One region of the Endozoicomonas sp. SCSIO W0465 genome, then DNA from elsewhere that is predicted to be linked to it. Evidence: predicted binding sites of a transcription regulator. Region 1 holds the regulator's gene; each other region holds the start of a gene.

Region 1 (10,643 bases):
GTCTGCCAGAAAACAGGGAATGGACATATATCAATCACTTCATAGAGCTGTTCGGAATTACTGTAATATGCCTTTGCTCAGTGCTGAATAGTTACCAGACAAGTAGTAGAGCGTCCATTGTTCATCCCGCATAACGTGTAGCCAGTGCAAAGAGCCCTCGGCCCGCATACCCGTTTCATCGGCTCCGGCAACAGACGATTCCCGCAAGGCGTCACGAATAACCTCTTCAGTAGAAGCCAGATTTTCATAGGTTCTGGCCACAAAATTGGCGACAGTGCCTGCACTTACACTCATTTTATAGAGAGTATTAAAATACTCTGACACGCGCTTAAAAGGCAGGAAATGGTATTGGTTAAGATAGACGGCCATAGCCTGTGTGGCTGAGCCATATTGTGCGGCAGCGGTAACACCTTCCGGGAATTCAGCCTGATTCCGACAACCACAAGTGCAGATTTTTACTTCAGCTCTATGGGCCGTTACTTCAAATTCACCCGGTCTCCCTGGTTCAAACACCTGTCGTTCAATATATTTGACCGGCTCACTATCAAGAACTCGACTTTAGAGTTTTAAGAGCACAATAGTTCCGGCGCATAATCTGCTAAAAGCAACCATCCCCAATGACGAAATTCGAGATGGTTGCCATGCTCACTTCAGATCATCAAGTAATCCTCAGGGAGCTCGCTTCATATACAACCTTTCTTGCTGGAGCGCTATCATCAACTGCAGTACCAACGTTCTGCGAACTGCTGTTCGGTTGCATGCTTTCAGCCGACGGCTTTGTTACACAGGCGTTGTTAACAATTGATTTTCATTGTGTGTGGAGCAGCTACCACCACTGGCTATCTCAGGGCAAGTGGCAATGGAAGAACTTGGCACGCCACTTGATCCGTCTGGTCTGCTCCAAAGCTCCTGAGAATCAACCTGTGGTCCTGGGGCTTGATGACTGGGTAATCGAACGGTTTTCCGACAAAGCCCCTGCTTGTCGTACACATCATCAACACAGCAAGAAACGCAATCGGCCGACGTACATCTGGGGGCAGTGTTGGGTTTCCCTGGCCATCATATTTGAGCGGGCTGCAGATGAAGTATTTACCGCCATACCGGTGATCTCATTTCCGACACCAGCTTCAGGTAACACCAGCAAACTGAAAATTGCCGTGGCCATGCTCAGGGTGGTACGCAATGAAGTGAAGGATCGAGTGCTACGCCTGCTAACCGATTGCTGGTATATGAACTGGACACTGATAAAGCCAGCTCTGGAAATGAACATAGAAGTTGTTGGTCAGATACCTTCAAATCGGGCCCTCTATGCTTTGCCGCCAGCACCCACCGTAAAGAAGCGAGGGCGCCCAAAAAAGTACGGCATCAAGATGACGACAGAACAGGTTAAGAAACTGCCGGAAGAAAAAGCAACAGTATGGATGTACGGCAAATTTCGCAAAATACGTTATCGTACCCTGATCTGTCGCGCCAGATTCCTTAAAGGTCGTGAAGTACGCGTCGTCTGGAGTCGCTTTGAAAATGACAAAGGTCTGACCGAAAGCAGAATATTCATCTCGACCAATCCGGAACTTGAGGGACTGGAGGTGCTTCGTGCCTATTCCCGGAGATGGCCGGTAGAGCCAATGTTTCACCAACTCAAACATGCTTTTGGCTGTTGCCATTTATGGCAGCAGAAATTGCGAACACTGCTTCGATGGATGCATTTGAAAATGGCAGGCTATGCATTATTGCAGTTATTAACCGTTTGTAAAAATCAGGCATGTCTGAATATTTCTCGGATACCCTGGAGAAGCCCGGATACAACCACTGCAGGCATGATGAAAATTGCTCTTTCAGGAATTATTCCGAGGTTCTCTATTCGCAAGGGCTGGAACAGATATAAGCAAAAATATGAGTTCAATTTTCGCGATCTGATCGACCAGTTAATACCGGATAATTCAGAAGCAGCATAACTAAAGGCTTTTAGGCAAAAAACGGAAGTAATAACGAACTTGGAAAAACAGTTCACTGATTTCGGCTTGCTTCACTATAAAAAGCTGACCGAATTATCGTTTTATACAGACTCTAAAGTCGAGGAGACGCCTGACATTTATTGCATTCTTTAACCGGAAGGTACTCAATATAGTCAGGGATATCGACCTGTTTAAGACAAGTGCCCTGATGCCCTTTCTTTCCACCGGCTTTATTACCAGAAGACTGTCTCAGACTTTTAGGATTGGGTTTTTCATCCGATGGATCGGTACCTTTATCTGCGGAAAGGTCGTCAGAATGATCTGGAGAATTACTGTTTTTACAAGGTTTTTGATAACCATCAGACGATGGCGGCTTGCTGCTGTTTTGACTGTTCTTGCCAACCTTTTCTTCCAATTCTCGACATCGCTCTTCCAGACAGGCAACTCTCATCCGCAGCTCTGCATTCTCTTTCAAGAGAATCTCAGCCGACATAGTTGCGGGTAGTTCTGGAATCATGCTGGCGAATATTGTGGAAAAATGGTGCTTAAGAGGATGGTATAAAAATCAGAAAATTCCAGATTTATGTGGGGGTGCTGAACAGTTACAAAAGAGATAACGTTATTTGCCAGCGATGAGTTAAAACGTAAATTAGAGAACTACAATGGTCGTATCAGTTACCGGTATAATTGGAAGCTGAATGAGTACAGGCCATAATTCAGATCGTATACAGGCTGAAAAAAAGTACTGAATAAAGCTTCATCAGGCTGCACTGAGGCAGCCTTGTTAGAGGATCAAGGCTCGAAATTGATCACCTGAACACCATTACCCTTCTCAAGAATATTGATATTGCCTGAGAAGACGGTCTGATTATCAGCATGCTCATAATCCTTTCGCTTGCCATTGCGGTCAAGCTCCAGATGTTTGAAATCAAACAGTTCTGTATCGGCCATTTGTGAGGGCGCAATATTCTGCATTGCCGTAAAAATGGACTCAATGCGACTGGGGTGCTTTCTTTCCCATTCAGCCAGCATGGCCTTGATGTTTTGTCGTTGCAGGTTTTCCTGGGAGCCACACAGGTTACAGGGAATAATCGGGAACTCCAGCTGCTCTGAGAAGCGGGTTATATCTTTTTCGCGACAATACGCCAAAGGACGAATCAAGATGTTGCGACCATCATCAGAGCGCAGCTTTGGCGGCATGGCAGACAATCTTGAACCATAAAACATATTCAGGAACATGGTTTCTACGATGTCATCCTTGTGATGACCAAGGGCAATTCTGGTCGCCCCAATATCTTCTGCAAAAGCATACAGAGTCCCCCTTCTCAGGCGTGAGCAAAGGCCGCAGGTTGTTTTACCCTCAGGCACTTTTTCCCTGACGACCGAATAAGTGTCCCGATTGATGATGTGATACGGTATCCCCAGCCCGTCAAGGTAGTCAGGCAGGACATGCTCCGGAAAACCGGGCTGCTTCTGATCCAGATTAACGGCAATAAGTTCAAAATGGATTGGCGCACTTTTTTGCAGGCTCATGAGGATATGCAGCATGGTGTAGCTGTCTTTACCACCCGACAGGCAAACCATAACCCGATCGCCATCTTCGATCATATTAAAGTCTTCGATGGCTTTTCCGGTCAGGCGTCTGAGTTTTTTCTGTAGTTTATTGAAACTGTATTTTTCAGAACCAGTCAGGTTGGTCGTCGTCATAGGGGCTGTGCTAACCGTCATTGTAAATCGACTGATTATATCTACCGGTTACCATTCAACCAAGTCAGTGTTTCACGGAAAGTCTGTAGTGGCAAAGGACAGCCGGACAGAAAAGATCTATTTTCTTGATAGAGAATATTACGCTGACGGTAGCAATGATCTACTATTTGAGTTCGGAATTTCTGAAAAGAATAAAAGCAAGGTTCTCCAGTATCTTTGTGCAGGGGTAGCAAAATGACAGATCATGATAAGTTGCAAAAATGGTTGCTGGCTCGCAGGGATGAGCTGAATACGCGTCTGGGCAAAATTAAAAAAGATGCCTCCCGTAAAAACAGCGCAGACTGGTCTGAACAGGCCCAGGAACGGGAGAATGATGAAGTTATTGATGCGCTTGGGAATGAGGCGGTTATTGAGCTCGGTAAAATTAACCGGGCTCTTGATCGCATGAACGAAGGAGATTACGGATTTTGTTTATCCTGCGGCAAGGACATTCCGGTTCAGCGTCTGGAAGTTATGCCTTATGCTGACCTGTGCGTTAAATGCGCAGAAGCCCGCGGCCTATAGTGGGTGTGAGATCACGAAGCATACGATCAGTGCCGCCAGGAGGCTGAATAACAGTCTCAGGCGGGCTTGGCTGCAGCCCGGTTAAAGTACGCGGACTCCTCTGTGGAGCTACCTGATTCAATAATCATCTGTTGATAGCTTTCACAGAAACTCTTGATGGTTCCCGGATTTCTGCTGTGAAACTGCTTTTGCCATAACTTGCCCAAAGCGGCGATATCGTCCTGATCGATGTTCTCTATTTTCAGGCCCGATCGATGATAGATAAGCCATGCAATGGCCGTGGCGTAAACCAGATTGGTGGCAAGCTCATGATGGGGATGGGAAAGAAACTCTCGCTGACTGGCCAACCCACGAACCTTGCTGGAGAGATCAGGGTTTGGAGCAAGAAATAAATCCCAGATATTTCTGTGCATACGCGGTGATATTTGATAAATACCAAGGGCCTGATGATTGGCCAGTTTCAGGTGAAAGCCGAGTCCTGACTCTCTGGCAGCAGTACCAAGCAGCAGATTTTCAGCGGTTGGGCTCCACATGCCCAGATGCTTAAGTGCTGGGCGAACCACATAGTGTCGCAATTCCTTGGCACAAATTCCCATATGAAAAGTCCTTTTTTCCGGGGAAGTACCTTCCGGCTGAATGCTTCCACGCCTGCCGGACAAGATTCTGGAGCCGACTCAGGAATACTGGCACCGGCCCTATGAGAGATATCGTATCATCCCTGAAATTCTGAACTGATGATGGTCTTATTCGCCTTCAAAACTGCACAGGGTGTAGGTTGGAATGCCGGCCGCATTGAGTTTATCAGCACCTTTGAGGTCGGGCAGGTTGATAATGGCAGCGGCCTCCAGAATGCTGGCCCCGGCATTTCGGATCAACTGATCTGCTGCCAGCAAAGTGCCGCCGGTGGCGATAAGATCATCCATCAACAGGATTTTTTCACCAGCCTTAACGGTGTCTTCATGCATTTCCAGCACGGCTTTTCCATACTCAAGGTCATACTCAACACAGAGGGTTTTACCGGGTAGTTTACCTTTCTTACGAAACAGTACCAGTGGCTTGTTCAGGATATAGGCCAGTGTCGAGCCAAGCAGGAAACCACGGGCATCCAAAGCGCCAATACGATCAAAAGCCTGACGCTCATAACGCTGAACCATGACATCTACGGTCTTGCGCCATGCTTCCGGGTTTTCAAACAGCGTGGTGATATCCCTGAACAGGATACCTTCATGAGGCCAGTTCGGTATGGTTCTGATTTGGGATCGCAGATATACCTGAACGGATGAGCTTTCGTTTGTATGCATGGGAGAGAGCATGCCGCTATCAGTCAATAGAACAAATGGAAGAAGCCACCTCAAAGGGTAGCTTCATCAGCGAATAAAGTCATGCGCCGGTGACAATCGGGTTTGGTTCCAGCGTTTTTCCGCCGGCCAGTGTGCATAGCTCAACAGAGTTGCGAATTTCGATTTCCTTGCCCACCGCTGAGATCAGGCCATTTTTCTGGAATCGGGTAAATACACGACTTACGGTTTCTACCGCCAGGCCCAGGTAGTTCCCCATCTCATTTCTCGACATGGACAGTCGGAACGACTGGGAAGAAAAACCACGGCGACGAAAACGGCTGGCCAGATTGATCAGGAACGTGGCAATGCGTTCATCTGCGTTTTTCTTGGAGAGCAGCATCATCATTTGCTGATCTTCGCGGATGCGCTTGCTCATCAGTCGCATCAAATGGCGGCGAAGCTCCGGAAACTGATCTGAAAGGGTTTCCAGCTGCTCGAAAGGAATTTCGCAGATCATGGTGGTTTCCATAGCCTGGGCAGAAACCGGGTAGGTATCCGTATCCATGCCACTCAGGCCAAGAATTTCACTGGGCAGGTAAAATCCGGTGATTTGTTCCTCACCTTCATTGGTCGCCGTGTACGTTTTGATAGCCCCGGAGCGAACAGCAAAGACACTGGTGAAGGGGTCGCCTTCCAGAAACAGGTGTTCGCCTTTTTTCAAAGGACGTCCACGCTTGATAATGTGATCCAGCTGATCAATATCCTTAATGCTTAGTGCCAGTGGCAGGCACAGTGAGCTGAGGCTGCAGTCTCTGCAGGCCACATGGCTCGGCTGTCGGACGTTGGGCTTTGACGTCATTGAGAGGCCTCAAAGTCGTATTTGCGAAATTCGACACTGTTTTATCGGAAAGCCAAGTTTATGAAAAATATTACCGGAGTGTAAATCAGGTATATACGCAGCCGGACAGATCTAAAGAAGTAGTTTAGTACTGCTTCAGTAAGGCGTCATAAACGATGTTCCGATGAGATTTCTCTGCTGTGTCGTCTATCCAGCTCAGGGCTGACATCGATAATAGTACCGGTCATTGCACCTGGTGGTTGTGTGTCTTTGTCCCCGGAAAAGTCCATCCGACGTTGTCTTGCGTCACAGGATTGAATTTCCGTTCGTGGTGTTTGACTGACCCGGCAGATTTTGCACTTATGTTTCAAGTAAATCAATGTGAGAGTGGTGATAAAGAGTAGTCAGTTTCGGTTTTCTTCTGATAAGCAGGCCGCAAGTCGGTTCGCGTGCGAACCGACTTGCGGCCTGCTTATCAGATAACCTTTGAGTAGAGCGGCTTTTCTTTCATCTCCGGTTGATGGAGATAGTGGTCGAACTGCATACAGATGTTACGGATCAGCAGGGTTCCTTTAGGCAACACTTCCAGCAAGCCATCACTATTGTAACTGACAAGGCCGTCTTCCCTCATAGGCTCAAGCCTTGCCAGCTCATCACGGAAGTAATCTCTGAATTGAATGCCAAACTGCGCTTCAATATCGCTGAAGTTCAGTTTGAAGTGGCAGATCAGCTGGGTAATCACTGTCTGGCGGACTTTGTCATCATCTGTCATCTTCAGGCCGCGTACCATCGGCAACTGCTGTTCATTGATCATTGCGTAATACTGGGCTTCATCCGTGCTGTTCTGAATATAGGTGTCGCCTACCTGGCTGATGGCAGACACACCCATGCCGATCAGGTCGCAGTGGCCATGGGTGGTATAACCCTGAAAATTCCGGTGCAGAGTACCTTCTTCCCGGGCAACGGCCAGCTCATCGTCAGGCAGGGCAAAGTGATCCATACCAATGTAGATATACCCCTGATCCAGCAGCTTTTCCGTGGCCTTGTGCAGAATTTCCAGCTTCATCTCAGGCACTGGCAGATCCTGTTCATTGATTCGGCGCTGTGGCTTAAAGCGGTGTGGCAGGTGGGCGTAGTTAAACAGGGATAACCTGTCCGGTGCCATATCGACCACACGATCAATGGTTTCCATAAAACTGCTGGCGCTCTGGAAAGGCAGGCCGTAAATCAGGTCCATATGTACGGACCGGAATGCCATGACTCGGGAAGCATCAAGCACAGATTGAATCATACTTTCCGGCTGTACCCGGTTAACGGCTTCCTGCACTCTGGGATTGAGGTCCTGAACACCGATGCTGATTCGGTTGAACCCGAGGTCCCTCAGGGTGCCCATCATGGGCCAGTCAACTTCCCTGGGATCCAGTTCAATGGAATAGTCTGCACCATCGCTGTGGGTCAGCTGGAAGTGCTGGCTGATATGACCCATCAGGTCAGTCATCTGATCTCTGCTCAGAAAGGTCGGAGTGCCGCCGCCAAAGTGGAGCTGTTCAACCCGCTGTTCATTGCTATAGAGTGCTGATTGCATCTCGATCTCACGGAACAGGTATTCCAGATAGATATTGGCACGCTCACGATGCTTGGTCACAATTTTATTGCAGGCGCAGTAATAGCAAACATGAGAGCAGAACGGAATGTGAAAGTAGAGCGAAAGCGGTTTGATACTGCTGGCACTGGACTGGGCATTTTCGTGATATTTGTGAATATCAAAGCTGCCATCAAACTGCACCGCTGTGGGATAGGAGGTATAACGCGGGCCTGAGTGGTTGTAACGGTGAATCAGGTCTTTATCCCAAACTGGTGCACTATTCATCATTGCTCTCGAACGGTAATCTTCATGTCTTGTCAGTCAATGTTTTGGCCTTCAGATCTCTTTTTCGGTGCCGGAAAGCTTAAGGCAAAACAGTCTGTATTACGTCATGATGCTTTTTGGTAGTTTAAAAAGATTTTCAGTTCCGTTCTTTGATTGGTGTCAATAAGTAAGAACCGAACCCGTTATGCCTGAGGACTGTATCGCAGGTGACGTGAAATTTTAAAAGGCAGGGATCTTATCTGCCTTTTGGTTATTAATCGAGCAATTAATGCGCCAGGTGGTTTTATTCTGAACAGGCCGGTGCCTTCTTTTTATCACATATGATGATGCAGCGCGGACATCAGCCACTTCTGGTGAGCGCCTGGCATAGACCATAGCCCGAACAGGATGATCAGCAAACCAGCCAGATTACGGGTAATGCGGGCCTGAATGATACCGCTGAGCTGTCTTGAGAAGGCGCCGAGCAGGAACACTGAGGGTATGGTGCCCATACCGAATGAGGCCATTAACAGCGCACCCTGTACAGGGTTTCCCTGGGTGGCGCTCCAGGCCAGTGTGCTGTAGACCAGGCCGCAGGGTAACCACCCCCAGAGCATGCCAACGGCAAGGGCATTGGCAACGTTTTTTATTGGCAGCAGAGCTTTGGCTTTGGGTTGGATATGTTGCCAGAGTTTATGTCCGATCTTTTCCAGATGTGTCAGACCCCGCCACCAACCGGTCAGATAAAGCCCCATGGCGATTAGCATAATAGCTGCAAAATATCGGAGTCCCATTTTTACTTCCGGGCTGATACCTCCCAGGTACCAGCCAATGCTGCCCAGCAGGAAAGCAGCGATGCTGTAGCTGGTAATCCGTCCAAGATGATAGGCCAGCATCAGCCAGAAGATTTGTGCACGGGACCTGCCTGCCAGGGAGAGACTGAGGGCGGAAGTAATGCCGCCACACATTCCAATGCAGTGGGCACTGCCCAGGATTCCCAGGGTTAATGCGGAAAGTAAAGTGGGGACTTCATTAATGGTCATACACTACTGCCTTGTTTTTCCCTTGCTGACGCAATACTGGTGGTGGATTCCGAGCAAAAAAGATGGACTCGTTCCCACGGTCCCCCGTGGGCATGCATATCAAACTCTCTCTAAGTTCCATGATGCTCAGGGTTTATCATCCTTTTGTGAATTAGCCTTTGGTATCTGTGTGCGTTGAGGCTCATCAAAAAGAATGCTGTGTGCCGGCCCTTCAAGGTCGTCAAACTGTCCATTGTCTACAGCCCAGAAGAACACTTTGATCGCTACACCGATCAGGATCAGGGCCAGAGGAATCAGGATAATCAGGCTTTCCATAATCAGGCAGCTTCTCCGGGTTCAAGGTGGGCGTATACTTCTTCTGATCGGTCTGGTTCATTAACCGGTTTCCCCGGGCGATTCAGTCGCAGGGCATTGGCCACCACAATCAGGGAGCTGAGCGCCATACCGGTAGCCGCCATCCAGGGAGCAATCATGCCAGCAGCGGCCAGGGGCAGTGCGGCCAGGTTGTAGCCAAGGGACCATGCCAGGTTTTGCCGGATGATTTTCCGGGTTCTTATGGTCAGGTTAAAGGCATCGGCCAGTCGCTCAAGGTTGCCACAAATCAATACCGCATCTGCACTGGTGCGTGCCAGGTCAGAGGCATTACCCATGGCCATGGAGATATCCGCCCCTGCCAGAACAGGAACATCATTGATGCCATCACCGACCATCAAGACTTTGTGGCCCTGACTCTGCAGCGTCTGTATATAGTGCAGCTTGTCATCCGGACTGCTTTCAGACTTCCATTGTCGTATACCAAGAGATTCAGCGGTTGCCGCCACCACCAGCTCGGCATCACCACTGAGCAAGGTTACGGTTTTGCCCATCTGTTGCAGCCGTTGGATTGTGTGGGCGGCCTCAGGGCGCAGGCTGTCGGTAATCCTGAACCAGCAGAGCGGTTGCCAGAGTTCCTGGTCAGTACTTTCTGACATCAGCAGCCACTGTCCATCCTGTTCTGGTGTTGCCATGTTGTCGCAGGGGCAGGCAAAGTCTGGTCGTCCGATACGATAAAAGCGGTTGCCAATGGTGCCTTCTATCCCCTGGCCCGGGTGGTTTTTAACATCGTGAGCCTGCTCATGCAGTGACTCAACCGTGTAGAAAAAGGCTTTGGCGATAGGGTGTTCCGAGTGAGCTTCCAGGGCCGCCGCCCGTTGCAGCAACACCTCTTTTGAGCAGTTGCCGTTATCAAGAGGAACGACCCGGCTTAAAGAGAGTTCTCCTTTGGTCAGGGTGCCGGTCTTATCAAAGATCACATGGTCGATGGTTTTCAGGCCCTCCAGAACATGACCACGGGTCACCAGCAGACCCAGACGGTGCAGATAACCGGTAGCCGCAGTCAGGGCGGCAGGGGTGGCCAGGGACAGAGCG
Region 2 (10,643 bases), 1.3 Mb from region 1:
CCGGACTGAGGCAAACTTCTTTTAACTAATAATCAAGAATGGTTCCGGTAGGGTAAATCTGCTTGTGGTGATTGACCGGACCTTCAAGCCTGAAAAAAACAAAGGACTTACTTGATGAACCCATCGGACTTTATTTCAGAAGGCTTCAGCCTGATGCTCTACGGAATGGGATTTGTTTTTCTGTTCCTGACGCTATTGGTGCTGGTAACCAGCCTGATGTCAAAAATCATCGATCGGTATTTCCGGGAACCGGCACCATCGGGTGTATCCAATCGCATTCCAGTTACCAGTCAGCCAGTTTTATCCAGTGATCAGGGAGAACTGGTTGCTGTCATCAGTGCAGCCATTCAGATGCACAGAACAAAAAAAGCTCAAGCAGAAAAACGCCAATAACCGGGGGATAAAGAAGGGTTATGTCTGACGTACAAAAGCCATTAGCTGAACAAAAGCCATTAGCTGAACAAAAGCCACTGGGTATTACCGATGTGGTGTTGAGGGATGCCCATCAGTCACTGTTTGCCACCCGTCTTCGTATTGAAGATATGTTACCGATTGCTGAACAGCTGGATCAGATCGGTTATTGGTCTCTCGAAACCTGGGGCGGGGCTACCTTTGATGCCTGTATCCGCTTTCTGGGTGAAGACCCCTGGGAGAGACTGCGTGAGCTGAAAAAAGCCATGCCCAGAACCCCTCAGCAGATGCTGTTAAGAGGGCAGAATCTGCTGGGATACCGTCACTATGCTGACGATGTCGTGGACAAATTTGTTGAGCGTGCCGTTGCCAATGGTATGGATGTGTTCCGGGTATTTGACGCCATGAACGATCCCCGCAACCTGATGCAGGCAATGAAAGCGGTGAAGAAGCAGGGCGCTCACGCTCAGGGTACGCTCTCTTATACAACCAGCCCTGTTCACACAATGGATAGCTGGGTTTCTCTGGCCAAAGAGATCGAGGATCTGGGGGCAGATTCTCTGTGTATCAAGGATATGTCCGGTATTATTACGCCCACTGACGTGTATGAGCTGGTTTCCAGACTCAAGAAAGAAACGGACCTGGACATTCAGCTGCATTGCCATGCAACCTCCGGCCTTTCTTCCATGTCATTGCTCAAGGCGATTGAAGCCGGTGTGGATCGGGTTGATACGGCCATCTCCTCCATGTCCATGACCTATGGCCATTCTCCAACTGAGGCAATCGTTGCAGCACTGCAGGGTACTGAGCGTGAGACGGGTCTTGATCTGCACAAGCTGGAAGAAGTGGCTGATTACTTCCGGGTAGTGCGAAAAAAATACGCGAAATTTGAAGGTCAGCTGCGCGGTGTTGACGCCAGGATTCTTACCGCTCAGGTGCCCGGTGGTATGCTGACCAATATGGAGAGCCAGCTGAAAGAGCAGGGCGCCAGTGATAAGTTCGATGAAGTATTGCAGGAAATCCCAAGAGTTCGTGAAGATCTGGGTATGATTCCCCTGGTAACGCCCACTTCCCAGATTGTCGGCACCCAGGCGGTCCTTAATGTATTGACCGGTGAACGCTATAAAACCATCTCTAAAGAGACCCGGGGGATTTTGCAAGGTGAGTACGGTGCTGCGCCAGCGCCCTTCAACAAAAGTCTTCAGGACAGAGTTCTTGATGGTAAGGAAGCGATCACCTGTCGTCCAGCTGACCTGCTTGAATCTGAATTTGAGAAACTGACGGCTGAATTGCATGGCCTTGCAAAAGAGAAAGACATCAGGCTGGCTGATCAGCCGGTGGATGATGTTCTGACCTACGCCCTGTTCCCGCAAGTTGGTCTGAAATTCCTGCAGAATCGCGGTAACCCGGGCGCCTTCGAGCCTGCTCCGGGTACTGAGCCAGAAGTTAAGCCTGCTGCTCCCGCTCAGGTAACCGGCGCAGACAACGCTGTATACACCGTTCGGGTGAATGGTAATGCCTATACCGTTCAGGTTTCAGAGGGGGGTGATGTTACTCAACTGGCTCCTGTTTCAACGTCTGCCAGTCAACCGGAAGCCGCCAGTGCACCAGTGTCTGCCGGAGAGCCAATGCCTGCTCCGCTGGCCGGTAATATCTGGAGGGTGAATGTGGCGCCGGGCCAGTGTATTCAGGAAGGTGATGTTCTGCTTGTCCTCGAAGCCATGAAAATGGAAACGGAGATTCGTGCCCCTCGCTCCGGACAGGTGACGTCGGTTGAGGTACATGAAGGCGACAGCGTAGCGGTGGGTGATACCCTGCTTACCCTGGCTTAATAAAAACTATAGGGAAGCCTCGGCTGGAGGCTCCTTATCAAGAGCTCTTATAAAGAACTTTTATAAAGAACTCTTGTGAAGAACTCTTATGAAGAAAAAGGTCTTGTAGAGAAAAAATGCCATGGAAAAGCTATTAACGCTCTGGGAGGGCTCCGGGTTATACAACCTTACCGCCGGAGAGTCTGTCATGATTCTGGTGGGCTTTGGGTTGCTCTATCTGGCCATCCGCAAGCAATTTGAGCCTTTGCTGCTGGTGCCTATTGGTTTTGGCGGTATTCTGGCCAATATTCCCCAGGCTGGTCTGGCGTTTTCAGCCATTGAACAGGCGCTTCATATGGCTAACCCTGTGGTGATGCAGGCGTTGGCTGAAGCGCTGGGCAGTGCTTCTGTTGCCCCGGATCAGCTTTATGACTTGTACAATGGAGCAAATGCAGCAACCCGGACGCTAGTGGGTAATATTGTTGCGGATGCCGGGTACGTTAACGGTGTCCTCTATCAGTTTTACAGCGTGGCCATTGGCAGTGGCGTTGCTCCTTTGGTGATTTTTATGGGGGTTGGTGCCATGACGGATTTTGGTCCGTTGCTGGCTAATCCAAAAACGCTGTTTCTGGGTGCTGCTGCTCAGTTCGGTATTTTTGCCACCGTATTTGGTGCTATCGTATTGAGTTCAATGGGGCTTATGAATTTCAGTCTGGCTGATGCCGCTGCTATCGGTATTATTGGTGGTGCCGATGGCCCGACTGCGATTTATGTCTCCAGCGTGTTGGCTCCTCACCTGCTGGGCGCCATTGCGGTTGCTGCTTACTCTTATATGGCGCTGGTGCCTCTGATTCAGCCACCGATTATGAAAGCGTTAACGACGGTTGAGGAGCGCAAGATTGTGATGACGCAGCTGCGACCGGTCAATAAAACGGAAAAGGTGGTTTTCCCGATCTTGTTGCTGGTGCTGGTGGCCCTGTTACTGCCCGATGCGGCTCCACTGCTGGGGATGTTCTGTTTTGGTAACCTGATGAGAGAGTGTGGCGTGGTTGAGCGCCTTTCTGATACAGCACAAAATGCGCTGATTAACATCACCACCATCTTCCTTGGGTTGTCCGTTGGTTCAAAGCTGAGTGCCGACAAGTTTCTGCAGCTGGAAACTCTGGGGATTCTGGCGCTGGGGGTTGTGGCATTCTGTATCGGTACTGCCAGTGGCGTTCTGATGGCGAAGCTGATGAATCGAGTGTCGTCTACCAAGGTTAACCCATTGATTGGCTCGGCCGGGGTGTCAGCAGTACCCATGGCTGCCAGGGTTTCTAACAAAATGGGGCTTGAGGCGAATCCACAGAATTTCCTGCTGATGCACGCCATGGGGCCCAACGTGGCAGGTGTTATTGGTTCAGCGGTAGCAGCGGGGGTGATGATTAAATACCTGTCATGATGTTTTTCTGTCAAAAAATAGTAGTAAAAAGCTAATGCGATGATTTCGAGAGAAGTCGTCGCATTTTTTTTTATTCAATGAGAATATAGCGCTTTTCATTTTTATATTTTTTCGCTGAAAAAGTAGAGAAGTACTTCATGCTTTATAAAGAATACTCGACTTTAGAGTTTTAAGAGCACAATAGTTCCGGCGCATAATCTGCTAAAAGCAACCATCCCCAATGACGAAATTCGAGATGGTTGCCATGCTCACTTCAGATCATCAAGTAATCCTCAGGGAGCTCGCTTCATATACAACCTTTCTTGCTGGAGCGCTATCATCAACTGCAGTACCAACGTTCTGCGAACTGCTGTTCGGTTGCATGCTTTCAGCCGACGGCTTTGTTACACAGGCGTTGTTAACAATTGATTTTCATTGTGTGTGGAGCAGCTACCACCACTGGCTATCTCAGGGCAAGTGGCAATGGAAGAACTTGGCACGCCACTTGATCCGTCTGGTCTGCTCCAAAGCTCCTGAGAATCAACCTGTGGTCCTGGGGCTTGATGACTGGGTAATCGAACGGTTTTCCGACAAAGCCCCTGCTTGTCGTACACATCATCAACACAGCAAGAAACGTAATCGGCCGACGTACATCTGGGGGCAGTGTTGGGTTTCCCTGGCCATCATATTTGAGCGGGCTGCAGATGAAGTATTTACCGCCATACCGGTGATCTCATTTCCGACACCAGCTTCAGGTAACACCAGCAAACTGAAAATTGCCGTGGCCATGCTCAGGGTGGTACGCAATGAAGTGAAGGATCGAGTGCTACGCCTGCTAACCGATTGCTGGTATATGAACTGGACACTGATAAAGCCAGCTCTGGAAATGAACATAGAAGTTGTTGGTCAGATACCTTCAAATCGGGCCCTCTATGCTTTGCCGCCAGCACCCACCGTAAAGAAGCGAGGGCGCCCAAAAAAGTACGGCATCAAGATGACGACAGAACAGGTTAAGAAACTGCCGGAAGAAAAAGCAACAGTATGGATGTACGGCAAATTTCGCAAAATACGTTATCGTACCCTGATCTGTCGCGCCAGATTCCTTAAAGGTCGTGAAGTACGCGTCGTCTGGAGTCGCTTTGAAAATGACAAAGGTCTGACCGAAAGCAGAATATTCATCTCGACCAATCCGGAACTTGAGGGACTGGAGGTGCTTCGTGCCTATTCCCGGAGATGGCCGGTAGAGCCAATGTTTCACCAACTCAAACATGCTTTTGGCTGTTGCCATTTATGGCAGCAGAAATTGCGAACACTGCTTCGATGGATGCATTTGAAAATGGCAGGCTATGCATTATTGCAGTTATTAACCGTTTGTAAAAATCAGGCATGTCTGAATATTTCTCGGATACCCTGGAGAAGCCCGGATACAACCACTGCAGGCATGATGAAAATTGCTCTTTCAGGAATTATTCCGAGGTTCTCTATTCGCAAGGGCTGGAACAGATATAAGCAAAAATATGAGTTCAATTTTCGCGATCTGATCGACCAGTTAATACCGGATAATTCAGAAGCAGCATAACTAAAGGCTTTTAGGCAAAAAACGGAAGTAATAACGAACTTGGAAAAACAGTTCACTGATTTCGGCTTGCTTCACTATAAAAAGCTGACCGAATTATCGTTTTATACAGACTCTAAAGTCGAGAAGAATACAGTGTTTCATCTAAAAAGCGCATTGCGCTGGTCGCTCATGATAATAAGAAAGGGGAGTTGGTGCGGTGGAGTCTGCGTCATAAAGAAAAACTGCTGGGTCATGACCTTTTTGCCACCGGCACCACAGGAAGTCTTCTTGAAAAAGAGCTATCCATGCCGGTCACCAAGTTTATCAGTGGTCCGTTAGGTGGAGACCAGCAGATCGGTGCATTGATTTCTGAATGCAAACTGGATCTGCTGGTATTTTTCTGGGACCCGTTTGAGCCAATGCCCCATGATCCGGATGTGAAGGCGTTGTTAAGAATCGCTGCGGTATGGAATATTCCGGTTGCCTGTAACCAGAGCTCTGCGGATTACATATTCTCGTCAGACTTGCTTGGTCAGCCACATAACCGACATATTCCGGATTATGACAGCTATCTACAGCAAAGAACGTTGTGATTTTATGCTTTCAAAGAAAGCGCAAAGGCCCTGAAACATGGGCCTTTGGTTAAAACAATCCGATAAAAATAGTAAATCGGCTCGGCTGGATAAGCTCGGCTGGATAAGCTCGGCTGGACAAGCTCGGCTGGGTAAACTCAGTGGGTAGTGTCAGTATTCAAAAACAACCAATAGAAAAAGGAAACTCAATAATCAGAGTTGTCGTTGCTGTCTCTGCTCATTGAGCCAATACTGAGGCTTGATGGCCCATACTGGCGGCGCTTTTTGTAAGTTACCTTGGGTTCAGTGTTGCTATGGCGTTCTTCAGGCGCAGCTGACCTGCAGTTCATAGTGCTATTCATTGAGCTGCTACCCATGGAACCGCCTAAAGAGCTGCTGTTACCGCTGCGATAGCTCTGACCGCTGGACGAAAACCTGCGTACAGACTGCTTTGTCACCGATGGCTGAAAAACGGCAACAGGCACCTCATACATGTCCCTGTCCGAATCCCGGTCAGAAAGTAGTTCACTATTCTGGGCAGAACCTTCCTGCATATTCAGGCGCATACGGTAAGGATGACCGTAACCTCTGCGGCGACGTGGTTTGTGATCTTTTGGCTCGGGTGGCTTCAGGCCTGTGAATTGCTCGTAAATAGTTGTGTAAATATATTTGCTCATAACTACCTCCTGTTAATCCTCTCCCAGAAATGGATAAAATGTCTTTATTTGGTTGACGATGTTAGACAAACCCATTTTCGGTATGAATAGGTAACACTACTTAAAACTCTCTTGAGGAACGACAACAAACGTTAACAGTATAATGTTAGTGTCGTTAATTATTTTAAAAAGCGAATTGAAATAGAATTAATAGAAACATAGAATAGCATTCATAAAAATAGATCGTTGATTGATTTCATAATTTTTTTGAATGTTGGACTATTGGTAATAACTATTTTTTGCTAATTAAGGGATACTTAATAAAATTAAGTTGCTATATCTCTTTTGTTAATTCATGTTGGAATTTGTTCTTTTAATTTTATGATTAATAGGTATTAGCACTGATGGTGGAATTGTCGTATATGCGATAATTTGATGGCAATTATTTCTTATTCACCGGGTTGGCCAGCTTTACACGTGCGGTATGACCATATAAGGCGAGAGACTTTTGTGATGATGTGCTGTCACAGTTTAATCTCTCCGCGAGATGGGCAAACAATACGCCGACAATGATTTTCTTACATTGATGCAGATCAAGTTGGTGTCACCGCAATATCCATATGCAGTCTGACTGACCCGGGAGCAGCATTCCCAAAGAATTCTCCAACTTAGCAGGAGCCTCTTAGTATGACTGTAACCACCAGCGAACTGCCAGTAGCATGGGAAGGATTCACTTCCGGTGACTGGTCAGAAAACATCAATGTTCGTGATTTTATCCAGAAAAACTACACCCCTTACGAGGGTGACAGTTCCTTCCTGGCCGGTTCTACTGAAGCAACAGACAAGCTCTGGGCTGATGTTATGGAAGGTATCAGGGAAGAGAACCGCACTCACGCGCCTCTGGATTTCGATACCGATCTGCCATCCACCATTACTTCTCATGATGCTGGCTACATCAATAAAGATCTGGAAACCATCGTTGGTTTGCAGACTGAGAAACCATTAAAGCGTGCCATTATTGCCAACGGTGGTATCCGTATGGTGGAAACGTCCTGCGAAGTTTATGGCCGTAAGCTGGACGACATGGTTAACAAAATTTTCACTGAATATCGCAAGACCCACAATGCTGGTGTTTTCGATGTTTACACTGCGGACATTCGTAACTGTCGTAAGTCTGGTGTTATCACGGGACTGCCTGATGCCTATGGACGTGGTCGTATTATCGGTGACTACCGCCGAATCGCTCTGTACGGCATTGACCGACTGATTGTCGACAAGAAAGCCCAGCATAAGTCCCTGGATAATGCCCTGACCTCTGGCGAAAATCTTGAGCGCACTATTCAGCTCCGTGAAGAGATCATGGAGCAGATCAAGGCCTTGATGCAGATCAAGGAGATGGCGGCCAAGTACGATTGTGATATCAGTGGTCCAGCTACTTCTGCTCGTGAAGCAGTGCAGTGGACTTACTTTGGTTACCTGGCAGCGGTCAAGTCTCAGAATGGCGCGGCTATGTCCCTTGGTCGTACGGCTACTTTCTTGGATATCTATATCCAGCGTGACCTGGAAGCGGGCAAGATCACTGAAACTGATGCCCAGGAAATGATTGACCACTTCGTGATGAAGCTGCGTATGGTTCGCTTCCTGCGTACGCCTGAATACGATCAGCTGTTCTCTGGCGACCCAATCTGGGCAACTGAGTCCATCGGTGGCATGGGCCTTGACGGCCGTACACTGGTTACCCGGAACGCGTTCCGTTTCCTGAATACCATGTACACCATGGGTCCATCTCCAGAGCCAAATATCACGGTTCTGTGGTCTGAGCAGCTGCCCATGGGCTTCAAGGAGTACTGTGCCAAGGTGTCTATCGATACCAGCTCTATCCAGTACGAAAACGATGATCTGATGCGTCCTGATATGGACAGCGATGATTACGCAATTGCCTGCTGTGTATCGCCCATGATCGTTGGCAAGCAGATGCAGTTCTTTGGTGCTCGCGCCAACTTGGGCAAGACATTGCTTTACGCCATTAATGGCGGTATTGACGAGAAACTGAAAGTTCAGATTGGTCCAAAAACCGACAAGATCACCTCTGAATACCTGGATTATGACGATGTCTATGCGCGTTTTGATAAGCTCATGGATTGGCTGGCAACTCAGTATGTGACTGCCCTGAACTGTATTCACTACATGCACGACAAGTACTCTTATGAGGCTTCTCAGATGGCCCTGCATGATCGTGATGTTATTCGTACTATGGCTTGTGGTATTGCTGGTCTGTCCGTTGCGGCTGACTCTCTTTCTGCCATCAAATACGCCAAAGTCAAACCGGTGCGTGATGAAGACGGCATTGCCATCGACTTCGAAATTGAAGGTGATTTTCCGAAATTTGGTAACAACGAAGAGCGTGTTGATACCATCGCCTGTGAGCTGGTTGAGTCCTTCATGAAGAAGGTCGCTTCTCACAAGATGTATCGCGATGCGATCCCGACCCAGTCTGTTCTGACCATTACCTCTAACGTGGTTTACGGCAAGAAGACCGGTACAACTCCAGACGGTCGTCGTGCAGGTCAGCCATTTGGCCCGGGTGCCAACCCCATGCACGGTCGTGATACCAGTGGTGCGGTTGCTTCCCTGAGCTCTGTTGCCAAGCTGCCATTTGCCTATGCGAAGGACGGTATTTCCTACACCTTCTCTATCGTGCCAAAGGCGCTGGGCAAGGATGATGAAGGTCGTCGCAAGAACCTGGTTGGTCTGATGGATGGCTACTTCCATAACGACAAAGGCCATGAGGGCGGTCAGCATCTGAACGTAAACGTCATGAACCGTGAAATGCTGGAAGATGCCATGGAGAACCCTGAGAAGTATCCTTCTCTGACCATCCGTGTGTCCGGTTATGCGGTGCGCTTTAACTCTCTGACACCAGAGCAGCAGCGTGACGTTATCACCCGTACCTTTACTGGCTCGCTGTAATATAAGCGCTAGTATTAATCTCTAAAAGGCCAGCTCTGCTGGCCTTTTTTGCTAATGGCATTCAGGTTTTTTGTAAAAGACAGTGATCTGCTTTTTACAGAGACACGTTGGGTAAATAGGAGGGTCGCCATGTCCCTTGGTCGTGTCCATTCCATGGACTCATTTGGCACGGTAGACGGGCCGGGTATCCGTTTTGTGGTGTTTATGCAGGGCTGTCATATGCGCTGTCGCTACTGCCATAATCGGGATACCTGGGATCTGCGTGAAGGCGGAGAGGTGCTCAGTCATGAGGAGGTTCTGGAAAAGATCCTCAAGGTGAAGAACTTTCTGACCGGTGGTGTCACCGTGACGGGGGGGGAGCCACTGCTTCAGGCAGAGTTTGTTGCTGATCTTTTCAAGGCGCTTAAAGCCCATGGTTTTCATACCTGTCTGGATACGAATGGATTTGCCAGGCACATCACCCCGGATATTGAGCGTTTGCTGTCATACACTGATCTTGTGCTTCTGGATATCAAGCATATGAATGAAGAGATGCACCAGAAGCTGACGTATGTTACTGGTAAGTACACCCGTAATTTTGCCATGTATCTGCAGCAGCTGAAAAAGCCAACCTGGATCCGCTATGTAGTGGTGGAGGGGTATACCGTTGATCCGCTCTATGCCGCCATGCTGGCCGATATGGTGCAGAAAATGGACTGTGTTGAGAAGGTGGAAATCCTGCCTTACCACAGCCTGGGGGTGCATAAATGGGATGCCTTTAAAGAGCGTTATGAGCTGGAAACAGTACGACCACCGTCAACTGAACAGCTGGATGCGATCAAGGCAGAGTTTGATCAGCGGGGGATTTCAGCGGCTTATTGATTTCTTGACGACAAAGAGGTCGACAAAAGAGGTCGACAAAGAGTTCGATGATGCAGGCACATTCATCGGCCTCTTTGCTGTGGCCGGGCGCGTCTTAGTTAAAAATACGGTTTTCCTGTTCCTGAACCCGGATAAAGGTGGTTCGTTTGGACAGTTCTTTCAGTTGCGCAGCGCCTACGTAGGTGCAGGTTGAACGTACGCCGCCCAGGATGTCCTGAACGGTTTCAACGATTGGGCCGCGGTAAGGTACTTTTACGGTCTTGCCCTCAGAGGCACGGTAGTTGGCGACACCGCCGGCGTGCTGATCCATGGCCGTCGTAGAGCTCATGCCGTAAAACAGGCGGAACTGTTTGCCTTCTTCTTCTACCATTTCGCCGCCGGACT
Region 3 (10,643 bases), 1.0 Mb from region 1:
CACTTTTATAGGTCACTTTCTTTAACGGGTTGCGACCCGAGTGATACATGGCAGTGGCCAGAGACATCGGTGATGGATAGAAGGTCTGCACTTGATCCACCCGGTATTTATTTTTCTTCAGCCACAGCGCCAGATTGATCATGTCTTCATGCTCACAGCCCGGGTGTGCCGCAATAAAATAGGGAATCAGATATTGTTTTTTGCCTGCTTTCCCGGAGAAATAGTCGAACATTTTCTTGAATGCATAGTAAGTATCAATACCCGGCTTCATCATTTTGCTGAGCGGCCCTTTCTCAGTGTGCTCAGGCGCTATTTTAAGATAGCCACCGACATGGTGAGTCACCAGTTCTTCTACATACTCGGGATCGTGCACGGCAAGGTCATAACGCAGACCTGAAGCAATGACTATTTTTTTGATACCGGGAATGGACCGGGATTTCCGGTACAGTTCGGTCGTATGCTGGTGCGAGGTTTCCAGGTTTTTACAGATACCGGGATACACACAGGACAGTCGGCGACAGTTTTCCAATGCCCTTTCTTCTTTGCAAAACAGACGATACATGTTGGCAGTAGGGCCGCCCATATCGGAAATCTGTCCGGTAAAGCCGGGGACTTTATCGCGAATATCTTCCAGTTCGTTGATAATCGACGCTTCTGACCGGCTCTGAATAATCCTGCCTTCGTGTTCCGTGATGGAGCAAAAAGTGCAGCCCCCGAAGCATCCCCTCATGATATTGACCGACGTTTTGATCATGTCGAATGCCGGAATTTTCTGATTTCCGTAGGATGGATGGGGCTTGCGCTGAAAAAAGAGGCCAAACACCCCATCGATTTCCCGGGTCTTTAATGGCAGTGGCGGTGGGTTGACCCACAACTCTCTGTTGCCGTGTTTCTGTACCAGGACACGGGCATTAAATGGGTTCGATTCCTGATGCAAAACCCGGGAAGTGTGCGCATATAAAACAGGATCTTTTTTTACCTTCTCAAACGATGGAAGACGGATAAAGCTTTTCGATTTATCGTACTGAACCTGGTTCTGGAGCGGTTGTGGAACAATGAGCGGAACAATGCGCAAGGGCTGAGGCAGGTCTTCATCAGTAGCCTGCTGATTGCACTGAACTTCAGCAGTGTTGTCATAAGGGCTTATGCCATACGCTTCTTGCAAAGAACTGATGTCTTTAGGCCAGTCTATTCGGGAGCTGTCGATTTCAGTCCAGTCCCCAGGCAGGGATGATCTGACCATAGCCGTCCCCCGAATGGGTTGCATATCTTTTATGGCAATGCCCTGGGAGAGATTATGGGCAATTTCAGCCATTGCCCTTTCTGCATTTCCGTACAGCAAGAGGTCAGCAGCCGAGTCAATTAACACCGACCGGCGGACCTGGTTACTCCAGTAATCGTACTGTGCAATGCGTCGAAGACTCGCTTCAATGCCGCCAATAATGACAGGGACGTCTTTGTATAGTTGCTTACATTTTTGGCTATAGACGGTTACCGCACGATCTGGTCGTTTACCGGCCACAGCTCCTGCCGTATAAGCATCATCATTGCGAACCTTCAGGTCTGCCGTGTAGTTATTGATCATGGAGTCCATGTTGCCGGCCGTTACCCCGAAGAAAAGATTCGGCTTACCTAACCTGGTAAAATCCTCATCATTATTCCAGTCAGGCTGAGCAATGATGCCAACACGAAAGCCCTGAGACTCAAGAAAACGCCCGATAATCGCCATGCCAAAGCTCGGGTGATCCACGTATGCGTCGCCAGTCACAATAATAACGTCACATGAATCCCAGCCTAATGCGTCCATCTCATGTCCAGACATAGGTAAATATGGGGCAACGCCATAGCATTCAGCCCAGTATTTAGGGTACGAGAAAAGGTCGGGAGCTGTATTCTTGAGCATGAGGAGTTTGGGTTAATAAAAAATGTCGGATATTGTTACAGAAAAAATATTGATACAACAGGCAGGATGTTGGCATTTTTTTGCTTGAAACCGCTATTTACTATTTATGGATAAACGCCACCGGGAGGCACCACAGGCCCCAGTCCAATCCGGCATTTATTAAAGCCTTCCTGCCAGCCACGGCGATACTCCTGGTAAGTGCCCGGAAGTGACGGAGCTTGATCCCAACCTGCCCGGGGCAAACCTTCATTGCGTTGTGCTGCACTGCACCCCATGTACTGGCCATAAGTACGCATATTGGTATAAAGCCTGTTACCCTGTGTGATGTCAGGGAGAGAAGGCCTGTTTCCATGGGGTGAAATGGATTGATCAGTGGTAGAGCAGGCAAAGATCAATAAAACAGAGAGCAATAATAATCCCACCTTCACCAGGTAAAACATTGGATACTCCAGCGGAAGCGTAAACCATCATCAGTATAATTGAGTTTGGCAGGAAGTTGCGTAGTTCAGAGGGTCGTTCTGGTCCGAAAGGCTGACCCAAAAGGCAGGTGGCCTGTTTGGCACGACAATGAGCCAGCCTGGCCAGGGCAAAATCTGGTTCGGTTTCTCAGTAGATTATTCCGGGCTTTCCTGCCCAATAGCCGTTACACTCCCGATTTTCACACGTCATAATGTCGCTACCCAACGCCATGGCGTGCGCTAATTCGTCAGCCACATTCAAGATATTTTCCGAATGCCCTGAAAGGCGCATAGCCTTTACCCCGGCACTATCCATTGCCTGCCATTGATCCAGAATATTAAGACAGCTGCCAGACAGTGTCTGAATACCGTTGATGGTAAACAGCGCATCGCCTTCCTGGGTCGCCAGGGGAATACCTGCTGAGGTCTTGATACAGCTAAACTCACAGCTATCCTTGCTCAATTCATGGGCGCGCGCGGTAAAACAGCGGGCAGAGTATGCCAGTGGTAGATAACCATAGCTGAATACCTCGGTTTCCAGATCATTGATACCCAGCTCTTGCAAGCGGACCATGATCGACTTCAGATGATCAAAAGAGAGTTCAACCGGCAGAACCCAGCGCTTTAAGCCCGAACGATGCAGAACCTGCAGTGCCTCAGCACTGTACAGGTTCACAGAGGGACCGGTAATCACAGGGACACCCGCTTTGGCAAGATAATGGACAGCCGCCATATCATTGGCTTCTACGGCGAATGCTCCGTTCTCACAGACCTTGCTGACCTGAGCCAGTTCAGATTCGGCTTCAATCAGCGTCAGTGTCGACAGAACCACCTCTTTCCCTTTTGCCTGCAATAATTTTGCGATATTTAGCCATTCATCCAGTTTCAGTTCCCGTCTTTTGGAGCAAACCACTTCTCCCAGGTAGACTCGATCGAAGGCGGACTCGGCTACTTTGTCATAAAACGCCAAGACTTCTGCTTTAGGCCAGAAGAACAGTAATGGACCAAGGGTGATTTGCATAACTTATTCCATATCAATAGCAACAGCCAACGGTAACGACATCACTGCCAGGGGCGGTTATAGGCACCCAGTGTTGTCTGGCTACCCTCCGATAAACGTGACAGGCCAGACATCCAGCGTTGGTTGGTGGTAAAACTATCCGGATTGACCTTGAATTGGTCCAGTGCTTCTCGCCAGATTCTCACCACTTCTGCAACATAGGCCGGACTTCGCTGGCGGCCCTCAATTTTGACCGCACTGATGCCAGCCTGATGAAGCTGAGGAATCAGATCCAGTGTATTGAGGCTGGTAGGCTCTTCAATGGCATGACTGACTTTATCATTCACATTAAAGCGTCCCTTGCAAAGGGTTGGATACCCGGCCTGCTCATTGTGATCAAAACGATCAATCAACAGGCCGCCCAGTCGGGTTTCCATACCATTGGCGGTGGTCTGCCAGCGCACAGCCGATGCCGGCGAACAGGCACCTGCGGTATTGGGTGATTCTCCGGTGACATAGGAAGAGAGAATGCAGCGCCCTTCCGCCATAATACAGAGACTGCCAAAAGCAAATACCTCCAGTTCCACCGGGCTTTTCCGGGCCAGTCGCTCAACCTGCTTTAACGACAGTACTCTGGGCAATACTGCACGCTGAATACCAAAGTGATCATGATAAAACGACAAACTGGCCTGATTGGTGGCAGAAGCCTGAACGGAAAGATGCAGATTAAGGTCGGGGTATCGCCGGCTGGCATAGTCCAACACGCTGATATCTGCTGCAATCAGAGCATCGACACCGAAGTCGGCACACATATCCACCGCTTTTTTCCAGCGGTTCCAGTTGTTCGCCTGAGCATAAGTGTTTACAGCAACAAACAGTCGAACCTTTTTTCCCCGGGGATTTTTATGAACGTAATCCAGCGCCTTCATTGCCCGCTGATCGGAAAAATTCAGACCGGCAAAATGCCGGGCATTGGTTTCATCCCGAAAGCCGATGTATACGGCATCAGCACCATTATCGACAGCAGCTTTAAGGGAAGGAAGGTTACCGGCAGGACACACCAATTCCATAGAATTATCCAGTAGTTTTTTGGCATCATATCATGCTGAACAAAAAAACCACTTGATACTTATCAAAAAATACTCAAAAAATAAGTATCAACCCTTAGACTGGACACGTTCCCACCCACGGTTCAGAGGGTGTCGCAAAACCCTCGTTCCCACGCTCCGCGTGGGAATGCATATGGATCTAACAGCATGAGAAAGAACCACTGCCTGATAGGGTTTTCGGGGGTTCCATGCGAGTATGGTATTTGTGGCGGGATCGGGGTGAGTAGACCTGCCCGGTCACCCGGGCAAGCCCCTCCTCAGAACCGGACTTGCGGAATTACCGCATCCGGCTCCCGATAGACCCGTGTCCCCACATATGTTCGGTGAGACCGGAACATTGACACCGTTTTCCAGCTCTCTGGATACGCCAACACTTTAAGAATTTTCACCAGCTTTCCCCAGCTCAAGTATCCTTTTCCTCCCTGACGATTAAGCCATCTGTGGATCGTTCGTTTGCCTTGCAGAATGAACTGCCTGACCCGTCCTTGATTGTCTGTGATCCCATGATAGTTGATCCATCCCTTGATCCCCCGAATCGCTCTCTTCAGCGTTTGCACACGGTCAGAACTCAGGCGCTTCCAGAGGAACTCCCTTAACCCTTTGAGCTTCGATGCAAAACGATCTTTACGGCTGGTGAACTTCAGTCGCCAACCACCTTTTCGCATCTTACCCCAGTAACAGGTGAACCCCAGGAAGTTAAACGTCGAAAGACGCTTACCTGATTGATTGGCCCTCTGAGCTGCAATCCATCCTGCAGGAATTATCTGCGATTTCTCTCTATGCAACTCCAGACCAAACTTCTCTAACCGTTATGGCAACACTTTATAAAAGCGCTCTGCTTCACTGGCATCCCCAAAAAGGAATACCATATCGTCAGCGTACCTCACCATTTCCGCCCGCCCTTTGATGTGAGAACGGCTTACCTCGGCAAACCATTCATCTATCACGTAGTGCAGGTAGATATTGGCCAGCACTGGCGACAGGATAGCCCCTTGCGGACATCCTTCCCGATTGTCGGATACTTGCTTGTGTTCCATCACAGGTGCTGTAATCAGGACTTCTATCAGCCTGAGAAAACGCTGGTCTGATATCTTCATTCGCAAAATCTTCATCAGCTCCCTGTGAGGAATTCTGTTGAAGTACTTGCAGATATCAATTTCTACCACAGCACCATCCCGGATTCGGGAACTGGACTGCAGCAAAGCCCTCAAAGCATCGTGACAACTCAAGCCGGGCCTGAATCCGTATGAGCACGGTAGAAACAGCGGTTCGTATATCTTGCCAAGGATTTGACTGGCTGCAAGTTGCACCAGTTTGTCTTCAAAGCAGGATATGACCAGTGGCCGTTTGCTCCCATCCTCCGCACTCATTGAGTTTCTTAATCAAGACCAACCCGTTATCTCTCTGTCCAGACAGAAAAGTCAGGACTGGCTTCAAAGCAGGACGATTAAATCACAAGGTCGCATCATTGCCATGGTCAAGCGCCTGCGACAAGACTCTGAAGATAAGTATCAAAACAGTCATAAGTGTGAAGAGTGGGAGATTCCTGTGATAGAAGTGACTTATTAAAAATTCAGATCAATATCTTTTCTAACACAAGCCATCTACAGGGTAGTTTCGGGTCTATAGCCTGTCTCTTGATCACAAATAGCTACCTTGTTCTATCATTTCTCACTGATAAAACAGGTCATGCTTCCACTTTCTCCTAAACCATGGTCAGAACTAACTTTTGGATGTGCTGATTTGGGCGATACTCGACGTACAAAACGACTTGTCAAAGTTGCTGCCGAGCTTTCAGCTCATACCGGTAATTCTTTGTCATCTTCATGCGAAGGTTATACCGCACTGGTAACTGGAGCTTACCGGCTGATTGAGAATGAGGCCGTAAAGCCTGAAGCAATAGCTGAGGCAGGCTTTCAGGCAACTGCCAAAATAGCGAGACAGTCTCGCCTACTTCTGGCTCTCGAAGATACAACAACCCTGGGTTATAAACATGCTGTCAGATCCGAGCTTGGTGATCTTGGAGGTCCTGAAGGCTCTAAAACCAGAGGATTCCACGTCCACTCTGTCTTCTTGGTTGATGCGGATACAGAGCGAAGCATTGGGCTTATTGATCAAGAACGATGGGTTAGAGAGGACGTTCAGCGGGGGAAAAAGAACCAACGTCGTCAGCTACCTTACGAGGGAAAGGAAAGCTTTAAGTGGCAAAGAGCCTCTGAAAACACAGAACAAAGGATGGGGGGTAAAATGCCTGACATCATCAGTGTTTGCGACCGGGAGGCGGATATATACGAATATATGCACTACAAACTGGATAACCGACAGCGGTTTGTTGTAAGAGCTACACAAAACAGAATCCTGGTGGATGGCGAACTCTTATTATTTGATTCCTTAGCTCAGACTGAAGTGTTGGGGAAATATACGATAGTGGTTCCTCAAAAAGGAGGTAGAAAGAAGCGAAAGGCAACGCTGCAGGTCAAAAGAAAGAAGATGACAATACAGGCGCCGCAAAGGCCAGGCGGCAGGCCGGAACCGGTAACTATGAATATTGTGTCGGCTGAAGAGATTGGCAATGACTCCGAAGACCGTTTGCACTGGGTACTATTGACAACTGAAGATATTGAAACATTCGAAGACTGTCGCTCTATCATTCGATTTCACGAGCTCCGATGGCGAATAGAAGAGTTCCATAAGGCTTGGAAATCGGGAGCAGGAGTAGAAAGGCTTCGTCTGCAATCTCCGGATAACATTGAACGACTTGCGGTCATATTAATGTTTGTCGCTGTCAGACTAATGCAAATCCGTGAAGCATTAATGTTACCGAATGACAGGCAGCACAAAGACAGAAAGCTTTGGAGTGAAAAAACACTCGCGAATGAGGTGGTCAGTGATGATGAATGGCAGGTTCTCTGGCTAACCTATGAAAAAAAAGCGTTGCCCGATAAGCCGCCAACAGTCACTTGGCTGCTTCAAACGATTGCTCGGCTTGGTGGTTGGGGTGATTCAAAGCATACAGGGCAGCCCGGCTGGTTAGTGGTATGGGAAGGCTGGGCGAAATTGCAGGATCGGGTAAAAACCTGGCAGATAGCCCGGCAGTTCAGCGCTGGAGAGATGTGATCAAGAGTCAGGTCTATAGCGGACAGCTTTATGAAAATCAGGGGTAACTATTCAGCACTGAGCAAAGGCATATTACAGTAATTCCGAACAGCTCTATGAAGTGATTGATATATGTCCATTCCCTGTTTTCTGGCAGACGACAAATAGCTGCGAATCCGTGCAAACATAGAACCACCGTCTGCACTCCTGAAGTAGCCTGAGATTTTCTGCTTTAACTTGGCCATTCGAACATCCCGTTCACTGCCATTGTTATCGAAGGGAATGGTAAAATCTGACATGAAGCGCAGTGTCTCAGCCTTGAACTCAGTGAGTCGTTTGAAGAGATTGTAAGCTTTAGTATTCTTGACTTTCTTGCGCTTAAGCTCCTCTCGTTGCTTCTCCATATAGACGACTTCTTTCATTAGAGCCCGCTGAAGCAACCGGTCATAAATCTTCTCGATTCGTTCACAGACAACACTTGGCATCTGTAGCATACCTATGGTCTTAAAGCCCTTGCAGTAATGCCAGGAAAGCCTCAGTAGCTTCATCAATCGCAACGCCAGTTGATTGCTGTCCCTATCAACAACACCCAAAAGCTCCCTCAGGTGATGGGCATTGCAAAGTACGTGAGTTGCCGCATATGCAAAATAGGATTTCCAATGATCATGAACCAGAACGCCTGCAAATGTTAGCAGTATGCCCATCGTGTCCATGGCCTCACGACCTCGCTTTTCAGACAAGTAGTAGAGCGTCCATTGTTCATCCCGCATAACGTGTAGCCAGTGCAAAGAGCCCTCGGCCCGCATACCCGTTTCATCGGCTCCGGCAACAGACGATTCCCGCAAGGCGTCACGAATAACCTCTTCAGTAGAAGCCAGATTTTCATAGGTTCTGGCCACAAAATTGGCGACAGTGCCTGCACTTACACTCATTTTATAGAGAGTATTAAAATACTCTGACACGCGCTTAAAAGGCAGGAAATGGTATTGGTTAAGATAGACGGCCATAGCCTGTGTGGCTGAGCCATATTGTGCGGCAGCGGTAACACCTTCCGGGAATTCAGCCTGATTCCGACAACCACAAGTGCAGATTTTTACTTCAGCTCTATGGGCCGTTACTTCAAATTCACCCGGTCTCCCTGGTTCAAACACCTGTCGTTCAATATATTTGACCGGCTCACTATCAAGAAGAGACGCCTGACATTTATTGCATTCTTTAACCGGAAGGTACTCAATATAGTCAGGGATATCGACCTGTTTAAGACAAGTGCCCTGATGCCCTTTCTTTCCACCGGCTTTATTACCAGAAGACTGTCTCAGACTTTTAGGATTGGGTTTTTCATCCGATGGATCGGTACCTTTATCTGCGGAAAGGTCGTCAGAATGATCTGGAGAATTACTGTTTTTACAAGGTTTTTGATAACCATCAGACGATGGCGGCTTGCTGCTGTTTTGACTGTTCTTGCCAACCTTTTCTTCCAATTCTCGACATCGCTCTTCCAGACAGGCAACTCTCATCCGCAGCTCTGCATTCTCTTTCAAGAGAATCTCAGCCGACATAGTTGCGGGTAGTTCTGGAATCATGCTGGCGAATATTGTGGAAAAATGGTGCTTAAGAGGATGGTATAAAAATCAGAAAATTCCAGATTTATGTGGGGGTGCTGAACAGTTACAATCAGGGGTATGCACTCAAAAAGCCGCACTTGATCCACACGACAACCATTGCGCAGCACTCTCGATTTTCTCAGCCAATCTCGGGAATGTTCCGCTACCTGTAAGCCTATCTGTTAAATAGTGCCAGAATGAAAGCCCATATTGTCGACAGGTTTTCTTGAGGCTTGCAAAGGTGTCTCTGCTCCGTCGGCCGCTCTCACTTTTGGTGCCACCACTGATTTTACGCCGTTTGACGTGTTCTCTTATCTGGCTTTCGCTGAGGTTGTTATGAAGAGGCAGTACCGGGGTTATCCAGAACCATCAACAATTCCTGTTCAATTACAGCAAGACCTGCCAGCGCTTCCTGTAGACCTGAGCAACCGGTTTGTGTCTGGATCAGACTTTTGAAAGCGACTCTTATCTCTGCTGCCTTCTCACCCGAAGGAGATTCTCTAAAGGCCTTTAGATCCCGGTAAATGTTCCAGAACCAGCTCAGGCACCAGTATTGGGCATTGACCTGCTGGCGATTGACCGGAATAACTTTCTCCATTGGCCTGGCAGCGTGTACCCAGCACTGGGCATGGGCAAATACATTGAACTGACCGGCTCCGTCGCTGAATGTCACCAGATTGAACCCGTGGCTGATCAGGCTTCCGTATAACATGGCTTCACTGGCTCTTTGGCGATTCCTGGAGCCTGTGAGACCGATGTCGTTCATAAAGGCTTTCCAGGCTTTCTCACTCAGGAAGTGGACATCCTGATATTGCGCCAGTAGATCGTCTTTTTCCTGGTGGAATGATTCGTGGCCTTTGGTAATCAGGTTACTGAGCTCCCCTGACGAGATAGAAACACCTATATCCCATAGAAACTCCAGTAGCTGTGGCTGTGTTACGCCACAGGCGAAATACTGATGCAAAATGAATGCTCGGAGTTGCGGGCCGAAATGATGACCATTAAGAGCGCTCGGCGGGAGACCGCTGATGACTTTACCGTCGGGGAGTCACCCACTTCTCAAGCCAGTAACAGATCGTTTTGGAGTGAAGCTCCAGCTCCTGCACATAAAACGCATCCCGCCCATGACGAGTAGAACCTTCTGGAATGGAATCCGGAGCGATCACGGCTTCTTCAGTAACAGGTGGTTTATCCGGTTTGGTGCTTTGTCGTTTAGTATGGTGGTTGGGTTTATCGACATCACTTTTTCCATCAGATAGTTCGGAGTCATCAGACTCTGGTTCTTCATCTGACTCATGATCGTGACTCTGTGAGTCATCATTATTATTACCGCTATCGTCGTGCTTATCAGATGGTTTGGTGTTTGGCTTTATATCGGGCTTTGGGTTCAGCTTTTTCAAGCGAGTGATTTCGTTTTCCAGAATCTTTATCCGTTCCTGGAGCTGAACAATGTGTTCCTGCTGCTGAGTTATG

Evidence for each region. Region 1 encodes FNR, which switches genes on or off when oxygen is low (the NO sensors DNR and NnrR bind a similar motif). Its sites were predicted from a motif close to TTGATNTANATCAA; they were not measured.
Region 2: pflB (formate C-acetyltransferase) is a predicted target of FNR. The motif match lies at 7,012-7,025, and genes of this name have one in related genera.
Region 3: MJO57_RS18700 (peptidase U32 family protein) is a predicted target of FNR. The motif match lies at 4,484-4,497, and genes of this name have one in related genera.

What each region holds. Positions count from the first base shown of each region.
Region 1 covers NZ_CP092417.1:5,152,646-5,163,288, forward strand. The annotation lists gene MJO57_RS22985 (IS66 family transposase) at 1-91, shown strand, start outside; gene MJO57_RS22990 (transposase) at 58-513, opposite strand; gene MJO57_RS22995 (transposase) at 618-1,955, shown strand; gene MJO57_RS23000 (DUF6444 domain-containing protein) at 2,068-2,472, opposite strand; gene ttcA (tRNA 2-thiocytidine(32) synthetase TtcA) at 2,748-3,662, opposite strand; gene MJO57_RS23010 (TraR/DksA family transcriptional regulator) at 3,897-4,226, shown strand; gene MJO57_RS23015 (hypothetical protein) at 4,283-4,885, opposite strand; gene MJO57_RS23020 (adenine phosphoribosyltransferase) at 4,970-5,527, opposite strand; gene fnr (fumarate/nitrate reduction transcriptional regulator Fnr) at 5,607-6,365, opposite strand; gene hemN (oxygen-independent coproporphyrinogen III oxidase) at 6,820-8,217, opposite strand; gene MJO57_RS23035 (sulfite exporter TauE/SafE family protein) at 8,529-9,236, opposite strand; gene ccoS (cbb3-type cytochrome oxidase assembly protein CcoS) at 9,363-9,551, opposite strand; gene MJO57_RS23045 (heavy metal translocating P-type ATPase) at 9,554-10,643, opposite strand, start outside.
Region 2 covers NZ_CP092417.1:3,812,562-3,823,204, reverse strand. The annotation lists gene MJO57_RS17150 (OadG family protein) at 115-393, shown strand; gene oadA (sodium-extruding oxaloacetate decarboxylase subunit alpha) at 414-2,243, shown strand; gene MJO57_RS17140 (sodium ion-translocating decarboxylase subunit beta) at 2,365-3,663, shown strand; gene MJO57_RS17135 (transposase) at 3,884-5,221, shown strand; partial or broken gene MJO57_RS17130 (methylglyoxal synthase) at 5,353-5,793, shown strand; gene MJO57_RS17125 (hypothetical protein) at 5,979-6,449, opposite strand; gene pflB (formate C-acetyltransferase) at 7,116-9,398, shown strand; gene pflA (pyruvate formate-lyase-activating protein) at 9,528-10,259, shown strand; gene MJO57_RS17110 (GMP reductase) at 10,354-10,643, opposite strand, start outside.
Region 3 covers NZ_CP092417.1:4,137,730-4,148,372, reverse strand. The annotation lists gene MJO57_RS18715 (YgiQ family radical SAM protein) at 1-1,903, opposite strand, end outside; gene MJO57_RS18710 (hypothetical protein) at 2,008-2,343, opposite strand; gene MJO57_RS18705 (U32 family peptidase) at 2,510-3,382, opposite strand; gene MJO57_RS18700 (peptidase U32 family protein) at 3,424-4,431, opposite strand; gene MJO57_RS18695 (hypothetical protein) at 4,728-5,255, opposite strand; gene MJO57_RS18690 (reverse transcriptase domain-containing protein) at 5,280-5,840, opposite strand; gene MJO57_RS18685 (hypothetical protein) at 5,803-6,039, shown strand; gene MJO57_RS18680 (IS4 family transposase) at 6,160-7,587, shown strand; gene MJO57_RS18675 (IS66 family transposase) at 7,635-9,149, opposite strand; gene MJO57_RS18670 (hypothetical protein) at 9,148-9,360, shown strand; gene MJO57_RS18665 (hypothetical protein) at 9,505-10,134, opposite strand; gene MJO57_RS18660 (hypothetical protein) at 10,205-10,643, opposite strand, start outside.